Regions from separate parts of the Paenibacillus sp. W4I10 genome, predicted to be linked through region 1. Evidence: predicted binding sites of a transcription regulator. Region 1 holds the regulator's gene; each other region holds the start of a gene.

Region 1 (4,296 bases):
CAAACAGAATCAGAACCAGTGCAAGCAGCGAAATCCATATCCACTTCTTTTTTTTCTTCAAAAGCCGAACTTCCTTTCCCTATGATGCTCTGTCCTGCAATTAACGAGCAAGCAGACCATCAAATGCCAATTGAGACTCACGCAAAATGCGTTCTTCATCCAGCGTCAGACATTCGCCGTGTTTCACCACTTGTTTTCCATCCACCCATACGTGCTCAACATCTTTGGCAGAAGCCGAGTAGATCGTATGTGAGATCAGGTCTGTATGTGGATAGAAATGTGCCTGTTCAATGTCAAGAGCGATAAAATCAGCCTTCATGCCGACCTCAAGTGCTCCGGTATTGTTCAAGAAAATGGATTTGGCACCGTATGACGTTCCGAGGAGTAACGCTTCGCCTGCTGGCACAGCCGTCGGGTCACCAGATACACCTTTGTGGATCAATGCAGCCAGTCTCATTTCCTCGAACATATCCAGGTTGTTGTTGCTTGCCGGTCCGTCTGTTCCGAGTGACACGGTAACTCCTGCTTTCAGTAACGCAGGTACCCGCGCAACACCGGAAGCGAGTTTCAGGTTACTTCCCGGGTTATGGGATACAGCCACATCATGACGGGCCAAAATTTCAATCTCTTCGTCATTCAGATGCACCGCATGTGCAACCAGGGATGGACGAGAGAAAAAGCCCAGTTTCTCCAGATGTGCCACAGGACGCAGTCCATAATCAGCCACGTTCTGCTCCACTTCACGAAGCGTTTCAGACATATGTGTATGGAGAGGAAGGTTCAGGTCGTTCGCGACCTGTACAAGCTTCTCTATGTAGTCAGGAGGGCATGTATATGGAGCGTGTGGCGAGATTACGGTTGTAATGCGACCATCTGCCTGTCCATTCCACTCACGTGCAAACGCTGCCGACTCGTCCAGCTTCCGCAGTTGCTCTTCTTCCGAGCACAGCCCGATTACACCACGTGCCAGTGCTGCTCTAACGCCTGATTGCTCCACAACTTTGGCAACTTGATCCATGTGATCGTACATGTCCAGGAAAGCTGTAGTTCCGCCTTTCAACATTTCAAGCACCGATAGCGAAGTTCCCCAATATACGTCTTGTGAAGTCATTTTCGCTTCCATCGGCCACATTTTTTCCTGCAACCATACTTGCAACGCAAGATCGTCTCCGTGCCCTCTCAGCAACGACATTGCTGCATGACCATGCGTATTGATCAGACCCGGCAGGAAGAACAGTCCTTTTCCATCCACTTTGGTACAATTTTTGTCTCCATCCGGCAATGTCTCACCAATATGCACAATCTTGTCATCCTCAACAACCATGTATCCTTGAACCACGTTCCATGTTGTGCCGCCTTCATTAACGGCAAATTTGCCGTTGTGAATTACCCATCTATTTGTTGTCATCTTCCTCGTCGTCCTTTCCAGTCTCCAAGTAATAGGCCAAACTAAGCAGATCCGTTGTAAAGTCAGCATGGTGAATGCGGATATGCGGCGGTGTTTTTAGAATGGTTGGTGCAAAATTAAGAATCGCTTCGATTCCGGATTCAATAAGCTGATCGGCTACATTTTGGGCTTCCGTATCCGGAACCGTGATAATTCCGATGCGGATGTTTTCCGTTTTAACCGCTTCCGTCAATTCATTCATTGGTTTTACCGTCAAACTGTTAATTTGACTACCAATCTTCGGTCCATATGCATCAAATACAGCAACAATCTTCATGTTGTCTTTCAGATATGCGTTGTAGTTGGACAAGGCTTGACCGAGATTACCCGCTCCTACCAGAGCTACATTAATTTGCTGATCGATTTTGAGAATGTGACGAATTTTCTCGATCAAATAGGATACATCATACCCGATCCCTTTACGACCAAAATCACCGAAGTAAGCCAGGTCTTTACGAATTTGGGCCGGATTCAGATCCAGCCTCTGTCCAAGCTCTTGAGAAGAAACAGTAGCCACCTCACGCTGATGCAACTCGTTCAAATAACGCAAGTATACAGGCAGACGTCGTACCACTGCTTCCGAAATTTTATCCGATTTCATTCTTGCTCCCCCTTACCAAGGCCACGATAAAATAATAGATGAAAAGATGAGCATTCTGTATAAACTCAAAGATAAACATGACATTTTATACAGAATGCTCCTTGTAATTTAGGTTATAAGTTCTTACGTGCAACTGCTTTAATCGGATACGGAAATATCTAATAAAGTTTAACGCCAAACGATAGTGTCATGCAATGATATAACGAACAAAACAACCATTATTCTTGTTCATTAACAGGTTTTTCCAACCACTCGGTAATTCGTGGAACCATCTGCTCCGTGAGCATGTGCTCCATTTTGGGACCAGGTAAAGAATATAAAAAGAATTTACCATAGTACGCTTCAATCACCCGTGTATCATAAACAATGACAATTCCTCTGTCCTTCGCTGTACGCACCAACCGGCCAAATCCCTGCTTGAAACGAATGACCGCTTGCGGCACGGACAGTTTCATGAACGGATTTTTCTTCTGTTCCTGAAGCAGCTCACTCTTGGCTTCCACCAACGGATGATTCGGTGGCTGGAAAGGCAGTCGCACAATAGCGAGACAGGTTAGCGCCTCTCCCGGGATATCTACACCCTCCCAGAAGCTGCTTGTACCCAGAAGTACCGTAGCTTTGGCATCTTGGAACCTGCGAGTCAATTTGGAACGACTTCCACTGTCAACGCCTTGCCCAAGCAACGAGATGTCGTTACCAGATAGCGCCTCCTTCAGCGGATCATAGACCTGTCGCAACATCTTGTATGAAGTAAACAGAACCATCATGCGTCCACGCGTGGCAATTGCCGTCTCTGCAAGTGATTGCACCAGCATATTGACAAAGTGCGCATCACCCACACTTCCCTTCACACTCGGGAAATCACGCGGAATCACCAGAAGTGCCTGATCGCGATAGTTGAAAGGTGATGGCAGCATCGACGTTAACAACCGATTATTCTCGGAAGCTTCCTGCAAGCCAAGCTGTTCAATCATGAACTGGAATGACTTATCTACCGAAAGCGTAGCCGATGTAAGCACAACACTTTTCTTTTTATCAAAAAATAAATCCTTAAGTTGTGCACTGACATCTACAGGTACAGCATACAGCTGAAGAGATTTGCTGCGGAATTGACCGCTGGCTTCCATCCAGTACACCGTTTTGGCATCATCCATACGCATGAAGAAACGTAGATTCTCCTTCAATGTGGTCAGATCTTTCAGCAGTCCTGTAATGTCCGTAATCAGACTATCCGATTGATAATCGTCCTGATCCTCTTTCACCTCAAGCAGCAATTTGTCCCCTTTGCGAACCAAATCCCCCAGAGTCACATAGATCTGGTTCTCCAGATCCTGCAACTCCTGCCATTTCGCAGGTTTCTGAGATGCTTTCAGACGCAGGGAAAATTGCCCCGTCTCTCCCGGTGAAGCATCACTTCGTTCAGGCAACAGACCGAACAAGGCATCGCTCATACGATCCCACAGCTCCTTAACTTCAAGAGCGAGCGGGAACATCTGATCCACCATGGAGCCCCATTGCACCGAATTTTCATGCCCGGATAACTGCGAACGAAGCATAGGCAGCTGACCATTACGACTGTCTTTAAACAGGCGGGTCAGTGTATGAACCAAGGTGAAATATTTCATATGCATTCCAAGATGTTTTCCAGCGACATCCTCCAGATGATGTGCCTCATCGATCACAAGACTCTCATAGGCTGGCAGCAGCTGATGCGCGGCTTTCACATCCGTAAATAATTTGGAGTGATTGGTGATTACGATATCTGACAACCCGGCCTCATGTTTGGCACGATGGTAGAAACATTTGCGGAACCATGGACATGATCTTCCCAGACAAGACTCAGATTCGCTCTGTACCGTCTCCCAGAAGTCCCCTCCGCGTCCGCTAAGGTTAAGTTCCTCATCATCTCCGGTTTCGGTCTGCGTAAGCCAGACAATCATCTGAGCAGCTGTGAAATAATCCTCTTTGGGTGTAGCGAATTCACGTTTATTGATTTTGTGTTCAAATTTGCGCAGGCACAGGTAATGTCCACGTCCTTTGAATACAGCAGCCTTAAACGGGAACGGAACCACTTGAGTCAGCATCGGAATGTCCCGCTCTCTCAATTGCTCCTGCAGGTTGATTGTATGCGTGCTGACCATAACTTTCTGTTCTTGCTTCACACTTTCGTAAATAGCAGGCAAGAGATAACCCAGAGATTTACCAGTGCCTGTTCCTGCTTCGATCAAGAGATGTTTCTCTTCATCAA
Region 2 (4,296 bases), 610 kb from region 1:
CATGCTCAAGTGCGAATTCAATCCGTTGCATCAACGCTTTGCGTTCCTCAAGATTATCCACGACAACCGAACGAATATGCTCCAGACCCATACGTTCCACCCACTCGGAAGTCCGCTCCAGATAGTTACCTGTTTCGCGGTAATATTGCATGATGGCTCCGCACAGTTCAATCAACTCTTCATCTGTTTTCACTTTGCACAGGGAATCAGCAAGTCTTGCTTTAATACCGCCGTTACCACCGATGAAGATTTCCCAGCCGCCGTCGTTACCAACGATACCGATATCTTTTGTACATGCCTCTGCACAGTTCCGTGGACAGCCATTGACAGCGTATTTGAACTTGGCAGGCAGATCCAGACGTTCGAATTTACGTTCAATGCGAGCACCCATAGCCATGGAATCCTGTGTACCGAATCGGCAGAATTGGGAGCCGACACATGTTTTGACCGTGCGCAGCGATTTGGCGTATGCATAACCTGAAGGCATATCCAGTTCAGCCCAGACTTTAGTCAGGTCTTCTTTTTTGACACCAATCAAGTCAAGACGCTGACCGCCGGTAACTTTGACTGCTTTCACATCATATTTGACTGAAACGTCAGCGATGCGTTTGAGGTCCGCTGGTGTAGTCACCCCGCCGTACATCCGAGGTACAACCGTATACGTTCCATCCTTTTGAATATTCGCGTTCATACGTTCGTTAACAAAACGGGATTCTTTCTCATCTTCGTGTGTGTCTGGTGCAATCATGCCAAGGTAGTAGTTGATCGCCGGACGACATTTGGAACAACCTTCAGGTTGACTCCAACCCAGTACATTCATGACCTCTTTGGTCGTTTGTAATCCTTTTGCACGAATCTCAGCTACAATCTCATCCCGTCCCATGGAAGTACATCCGCATATTCCCTGTTTGGCTCCACTGCTGAAGCCGTCTCCCAGCACATATTGCAGAATCTGTTCCACAACCGGTTTACATCCACCGCAAGAGCGTGTTGCACCGGTACAGGCTTTGATTTCATCTACAGTGGTAAGGCCCTGGTTTGTAATTACATCAACAATAGTTCCTTTGGTGACCCCGTTACATCCACAGACGATCTCGTCCTCGGGCATCGTTTCAACAGAAGTTGCTTTCTTATGACCGCCGCAGCCTGTACCCATGAGTGAACCGTACAATTCCTCGGTCATTTCGGTCTGTTGTTTGATCAGTTTCTGCAATTCGGCAGAATCCGTAATGTCACCGAAGAGAACGGCGCCGACCATTTTATTATCACGAAGCAGAATTTTTTTGTAAGTCCGTTTCCAGTCATCTTTGTGCGAAATGACGGTGTGTTCCGGACTGTCGATGAATTCACCAGTTGAAAAGACGTCTACACCCGAAATTTTCAATTTCGTAGATACTACGGAACCTTCATAAGGAGCCGTTTCAACCCCGCAGATATGTTTCGCCAGAATCATTCCTTGTTCGAACAATGGGGCAACGAGGCCGTAACATACCCCGCGGTGCTCTGTACATTCTCCGACCGAATACACATTCTCAAGTGAAGTCTGCATATAGTCATTCACGACAATACCCCGGTTCACTTCCATACCGCTTTCGCGGGCTACAGTCGTATTGGGTTTAATGCCTACAGCCATGACCACAAAATCAACATTCAGAACCGTATCATCTGCAAAACGTATTCCTTCAACGCGTTCGCCGCCCAGCAGTTCGGAAGTCTGCGCACCCATCTTGAACCGGATACCCTGACGTTCGAGTTCTGCCTTCAACATGGCTGAAGCTTGTGGATCAAGCTGACGCTCCATCAGATCCTGCATCAAGTGTACTACGGTAACTTCCATGCCAAGTTGTACCAACCCTTTGGCAGCTTCAAGACCCAGCAGTCCGCCCCCGATAACGGCCGCTCTTTTGTACTGTTTGGCAGCGTCGAGCATCACATTACAATCGGCGATATCGCGGAAACCGACAACACCCTCTTTGTCATGTCCCGGAACGGGGAGAATGAAGGAGTTGGAGCCTGTTGCAATGATAATTTTGTCATAAGGAACGCGAGTTCCTTCTTCAGTCACAACTTCGTGTGTCTCGGCATCGATTCGTGTAACCGTTGTGCCTGTGTGCAGCGTAATGCCGTAATCTTCATACCAGTGAAGGTCGTTCAGTACGATGTCATCCAGTGTTTTGCTTCCTTCCAGTACATAAGACAACATAATGCGGTTGTAGTTAGGGTAGGGCTCTGTGCCAAAAACAGTAATATCAAATCGCGATGTTAATTTTAAAATTTGTTCTACAGTACTGATTCCTGCCATTCCGTTACCTATGATAACGAGTTTCTCTTTTTTTCCGTTCATGTGTGTATGCCTCCTTGGATAGACGCTGTACATTACCAACAATTTTAGTGGTTTATATTTGAAATTATACAAGTAGTTGACGACAATTTATGTGATTTAATTCACTAATAAAGATAGAAGAGTCATAAATATAATAATGTGCGCCCCATCACAGAAAGTTATATTTATTTTCATACAAATAAGAAATGCGAACTATTGTTCTTATTTTGTTTTCGTTGTAAAATCGGAACTGGGCCTTATTGTTCCCGATTTCTTTGAAAGGACGTTTTTGCATCATGATGGGAAGATCCCACCTTATTATCGGGACAGGTGTGTCGCTTTCTGTTCTGCAGTTGGCCGGTATGCCGGTGACAGCGCCGGCAGTTACGGTTGCACTGATTGGTTCGTTATTGCCTGACATTGATGAGCCAAATTCGCTGCTGGTATCCAGAGCCTTGCCTAACAGTCTGATCAGGTTGTTACAGACGATTCTGTTGCCCACAGCTGTATTTGTGTACTTCTATGTTCATGCCAAACCATGGAACCTGTTGCTTGCGATCCTCATTGCGCTTGTGTCATTCCTGCCTTCACGTTCGCTTCGCAAAGTGTTGATGTTTGCGATTGGACTCGGACTGGTCTTTTATGGTCACGCGTTCGCACCGTGGAACTTGATTGCAGGCAGTTTGTTAATGCTCTGCACCACACTGACTCATAGGGGACTGACACATACCCTGTACGGAACCGCAATATGGGCGGGCTTGTTGTACAGCACGACCCAGCAGCAGGGACCGGAGATCTGGGTAGCGGGAGGAACTGCATATGCGATGCATCTGTTGGCCGATTCACTCACCAATCGAGGTATTCGTCCGTTACCACCACTCAAGTGGCGCATACGGGTGAATCTGATGAGTACAGGGACCAAGCGTGGGGCCGTTGTAGAGAATGTCTGCATTGTGCTTACTCTTATTTTGGCCTGGATTGCATTCTCACCGCTATTTCTATAGCCATCCAAAAACGCCAGCCCGCATATTGTGGGCTGGCGTTTACAGATATGCATTTCATAATGAATGGATCGTAATAACCTAGCCAATTCAGGATTGAGAAGGAGAATCAGTCAGGTCGTCAATATCGGAAGAACCAAATACAAATAAAACAACAAGAATGACAATGATCAGTAGCTCAGCGAACCCATTTCCGTCAAAGTCAGACATCACTTCAACCTCATTTCTTGGCGTTTAGGAATTGATTCTCTGTTGGAAAGCCCGTATAACGTCATTCAACGTCATATCGCCACCGATTTCATCGAGGAATTGCACCAGTTTGTCTTGATTCGATGGTGTAATATTTTGTAATGTTTTATACTGCCCAACCAGTTCAACGACCAGTGTAGCTTCTCGAAACAACGTGACCGCATCCACTCTTAACTTCCCACTTACTAGTAATGCTGCAACGATAAGTTCCAGATTTCTTCCTTTAAGGTTGCCATTGAGAAGGGTGTTTGCGGCATTTGTTTTTTTGGTACCTTTATTCGATTTTCCATTCCTTCTCACTGCCATAACAGGTCCCCCGCTGCTTGGTGTTTAATTCATCTACCGTTATTACATCTTATGTGTAATTCCCTATAATGTTCGGCCTATTAATCTACGTATGTTGAACTAAAAAATATTTACACTTGCCACTCCGAATGACAGAATAACCTTTCAATCACCGAATAAAGGCGAAGTATATGCTTCCGAAGCAGCTTTCTTGCAGAAAGGTTTTAGCTCCGCTTCTTCAGGTTATTTCTGGCCTCTGCGTTCAAGTGTAAATGTGTCCAACTGATATAGTTGTGGATATAAAAAAAGAGACCTCCCGATATAGTTAGGAGGTCTCTTGTCAACTGTTACGCGTTATTAATTATGGTATTCATCGTTGTCCGATCAAGACCTTTGACCAGCTTCACGATCAGTTCTTTGGCTGCATCGTAGTCGTCT
Region 3 (4,296 bases), 110 kb from region 1:
TTGTACCAGTCACTGCTCTCTGGCACATCCGTTTGATCACCCCAGATCTGAGGTGAAGCCGGTGGCAGATCCGCATACCAGTCGTAGAAACTGAGCAATGGTGATCCCATCAGGGATAAAAACCGTGATCCTGCTGCATAACTGACCATCGACATGGCAGGAATCGGAGAGAAACCAATAATCCGGTCCGGTCCGTATTCTTTGATCGTATGAATTAGCGAAGCTGCAATAATCTGTGTAACTTCTCCCCAAGACGCACGAACCAATCCACCTTTACCACGTACCGATTTATATCTTTTTACTTTTGCAGGATCATCCGCAATGCTGGACCACGCTTGGACCGGGTCACCATGCGTCTGAAGTGCATCACGCCACATATCCAGCAGCGCACCACGTACGTACGGATGTTTGACACGCAGTGGGCTGTACAGATACCATGAGAAACTCGCTCCACGTGGACAACCTCGTGGCTCAAATTCCGGCATATCCGGTCCAGTTGAAGGATAATCAGTAGCCTGCGTTTCCCAAGTGACAATGCCGTCTTTCACATAGATCTGCCAGCTGCATGATCCGGTACAATTGACGCCGTGTGTGGAACGCACCACTTTGTCATGCTGCCAGCGGCGGCGGTAGACATCTTCCCAATCCCGGTTAACCGGGGACATCTCACTCCAGCCCTCCGCACTTTTTTCACGTTTGGCAAAATATTTGAGTTTGCCCATCCAGGGCATGCTTTTGTTACTCATTGTTGTCCTCCCACATATATGACCTGTTGATGCAAGTTGAATCCTGAACTGCTGTTGCTAACCTCCGATTTGCGACATATGTCGCAGCGTTGGCGTGCCGTCAATCTGTTGCCCGTTTAAGGCTTTTAACATGTCATGTGTTTCGGGTTTGGCTCCGAGCGCCTTGTAAAATAAATCCTGCACCGCCTTGTCATCACCTACGAGTGGACGAACATTGAACTCATCTGACCAGTAGAGACAAGGTTTGATATTTCCGTCTGCTGTCAGCCTGAGCCGATTGCAATTTCCGCAGAAATGGCTGCTCACCGGGTGAATCAGACCAAAGGTTCCGGCAGCTCCCACAATGCGATAACTATCTGCCGGGCCATTGCCGTAAACTTCACCACAGCTTTCGTAGTTCCATGATGCTCCGCATGTTTCCAGCACATGTTCGAGTGGTAGATATCCTGATCTCCAGCCATCACCACTGTCACCTATGGGCATGTACTCAATAAAACGAATATCAATTGGATCATCCAGGGTCATACGCAGAAAATCTTCCACCTCATCGTCGTTCACGCCTTTCATGAGTACGACATTTAGCTTGATCGGATGAAATCCTGCTTGTTGGCTGGCTTTGATGCCGTCCAGCACACGTTGCACTTTACCGCCTCGTGTAATGCTTGCGAATCGCTCCGGCTTCAAGGAGTCGAGGCTAATGTTCACCCGGGTTAGTCCCGCAGCCTTCAGCAGATCCGCATAAGCTGCCAGATATATACCGTTCGTTGTCAATGCGATATCTTCAATTCCTGGAATGGCGGACAACATGGCAATCAGTTGATCCAGCCCCTTGCGAACAAGAGGCTCCCCTCCAGTTAAACGCAATTTCCTAATGCCTAATGGAGCAAGCGCCTTAACGATGGACGTGATTTCTTCATAGGACAGGATTCGTTCTGTCGGTTCAAACTGCATTCCTTCCTCCGGCATACAATACACACAGCGGAGATTACAGCGATCCGTAACCGAAATTCTTAAGTAATCATGTATTCTTCCAAACGGATCCATTAATTTCGATTCCATACACGTACCTCCCTTCTCTAGGGTGCTGTCTTCACATCAGCCGAAGGAGAAACCTGCTTCCTCTCATCGAGTGTCATCTTGACGCTAAATATAAGGATGTCTCGTTCGCTCAACTGTGCAAAATATCACAAGAAGTGAAACATAGCGCACAGTTGCACATCTATATATGCTCCGCAACCCTTTTCCAAACAGGATTTTGGTCTAAATAAGGCAAAATTATGGCAAAAGGAAATGTGTGAGCAGGCTCACACAGACCCCTCTTCACATTTTCTATAATCAAATTGCAACACCACACTATCCCTATTTGGAGGAATGACACATGAACACATACACAGCAACCATTAATGCCACGGAGTATCCACCGCATTTGAAACATAAAGTTATTTTCGAAACGTTTGATCAATTGCAACCACATGAATCCATGCTGCTCATTAACGATCACGATCCTAAGCCACTTCGATTCCAATTCCAGTCCACACATCCCGATGGCTTCAACTGGGAGTATATTGAGCAGGGTCCTACAACCTTCCAGGTCAAAATCAGCAAATTATAGATTGGAGCTGAACCGCCATGGCCCACGTTGAAATCATTGACGATACTACACTTCGCATCACGCTGAGGTTGGAAGATGCCCTAACCATGGTACAGATAGCACAGCGTGAGCAGGCCGAATATGCGCAAGAGATTATCACCATCTACGAAAAAATGTCTGTGTTCGAATACACTCATTTCTGTTTTTACGCCTATGACAGTGCAAGACTTTTTGAGCGTATGCTCGGGATGGACCCCAAAGCCTATCTGTCCTTCTCCCTCGATGCGCCGGAGTCATTCTTCTATGCGCTGTACGGTGGAATGGCCGCCCTGTATGAATCATCTCTGCAATTGGTACAGCAGGCGGATGTAGCTAGTGCAGGATCGGATGTGAACGGACATGTCTCCATCTGACGTCCATATTGTTGAATTGGATGTGCGTCCTCATCTGAGTAAAAAGTTGGAGCCGTTTCAACTGATCATGGACACGGTCAAAGGCCTTCAGCATGAAGATGTATTTGTACTACATGCTCCATTTAAACCAACGCCACTGCTCGGTATTCTCAAGATGAAAGGATACTCCAGCACATCGGAAAGAAAAGGTTCAGATCACTGGGTTACCACGTTTGTGCACAAAAAAAACAAAACCGGTGCAAAAGCATTATCTGCAATGGTTTTATCTGGATCAGAAGTTAATTGGGAACCCCATTCAGATGAAGAATCAGCTTCATGCAAAGGACATTCAGAGGAGCAAGCTGTTGCGATTGAAAAATTTGAATCCCTACAGGCGCCCACCGTTATACTGGACAATCGCGGATTGGAACCGCCACAGCCAATGATGCGAACACTTGCCGCACTGGAACGTTGCAAACCTGGGGAAGTCGTACTGATTCACAATGACCGTGTGCCAGTTTTCTTGATTGAGGAGTTAAATAATCTCGGTTGCCCCTTCACGGTTGAGGATCAAGCCGATGGTACGGCCAAAGTGAGAATTGAAAAAGGGTAAGGAGGCAAAAGCCATGTCCAGGTTGCCGTTTCTTTTTATCATCACGGGCATCTTTGGATTTGTAATGTATCACGCATTCTCCCTGCTCTCGCTGACAGGCTGGCTTGGTGATGAACTCAGAGGACCCGAAGGCTGGTTTCATGCCCATCTGTTTGTGCTCGGGTGGGCAACCATGCTGGCTATGGGTGCCGTTTATCAGTTGATACATGTTATTTTGCAATCCAATATCTATAGTCTGTTTCTCGGTTATTGTCATTATTTCTTGTTTAGTATCGGAATCGTGGGCATGTTATACGGCTTCATTCGTGCAGATGTCATCTGGATTGCCGGTTCTGCTACACTCGCGCTTTCTGGCATTCTGTTGTTCGGATGGAATATGGCCATTACCCTCTTCCGGGCCTCACAGTGGAATCCGGTAACGATCAGCGCAGCTTGTTCCTGTCTTTATCTGGTTCTTACCGGGCTGTCCGGTATGCTAATGGGTCTGAATTTTGCCTTTGGTGATTGGAATAGTCTGCATGAACGCTTATTCGGCGCACATATCTGGATGGGAACACTTGGCTGGTTTGGCATGTTAATTACCGGCTTCAGTTACAAAATGCTTCCCATGTTCTACTTATCCCACGATTATTCCATTCGACTGCAAAAAGTGGTTCTGGTTCTGTGGAATGCAGCTGTAGTTACAGGTGTTGTCGCATTTCTGACAGGTATCAAGGGAGGCCTACTCTGGCTCGCGCTCCTACTTCTAACCGCAGCCCTTCTCTTCTATGTGTATCACTTGGAGCAAATTCAGGAGAAACGGCACAAAAGTAACCCAGGTCCGGGCATTCGCTGGTCTGTCTATGTAAGCCGTGCGTTTGCTGTATATGCTGTTGCCCTACTGATCTATTCCTCACAAGGAACTGAACTGCTGCTCCATCCACGTGTTGTTCTGCTGTCTGGATGGGGATATCT

The links. Region 1 encodes Rex, which represses fermentation and respiration genes when NADH is low (regulators of the CRP and FNR family bind a similar motif). Its sites were predicted from a motif close to TTGTGAAATATTTCACAA; they were not measured.
Region 2: the regulator Rex is predicted to act here: its motif matches at 2,434-2,451, upstream of nirB (nitrite reductase large subunit NirB).
Region 3: the regulator Rex is predicted to act here: its motif matches at 1,919-1,936, upstream of QF049_RS04120 (DUF2249 domain-containing protein).

Annotation. Positions count from the first base shown of each region.
Region 1 is NZ_JAUSXX010000001.1:799,017-803,312, reverse strand. It holds gene QF049_RS03690 (cell wall elongation regulator TseB-like domain-containing protein) at 1-61, opposite strand, end outside; gene QF049_RS03685 (amidohydrolase) at 101-1,408, opposite strand; gene QF049_RS03680 (redox-sensing transcriptional repressor Rex) at 1,395-2,048, opposite strand; gene dinG (ATP-dependent DNA helicase DinG) at 2,267-4,296, opposite strand, start outside.
Region 2 is NZ_JAUSXX010000001.1:191,369-195,664, forward strand. It holds gene nirB (nitrite reductase large subunit NirB) at 1-2,344, opposite strand, end outside; gene QF049_RS00775 (metal-dependent hydrolase) at 2,620-3,327, shown strand; gene QF049_RS00780 (hypothetical protein) at 3,559-3,879, opposite strand; gene QF049_RS00785 (M42 family metallopeptidase) at 4,206-4,296, opposite strand, start outside.
Region 3 is NZ_JAUSXX010000001.1:905,954-910,249, reverse strand. It holds gene QF049_RS04130 (nitrate reductase subunit alpha) at 1-746, opposite strand, end outside; gene moaA (GTP 3',8-cyclase MoaA) at 804-1,805, opposite strand; gene QF049_RS04120 (DUF2249 domain-containing protein) at 2,125-2,358, shown strand; gene QF049_RS04115 (hypothetical protein) at 2,376-2,750, shown strand; gene QF049_RS04110 (DUF2249 domain-containing protein) at 2,737-3,342, shown strand; gene QF049_RS04105 (hypothetical protein) at 3,356-4,296, shown strand, end outside.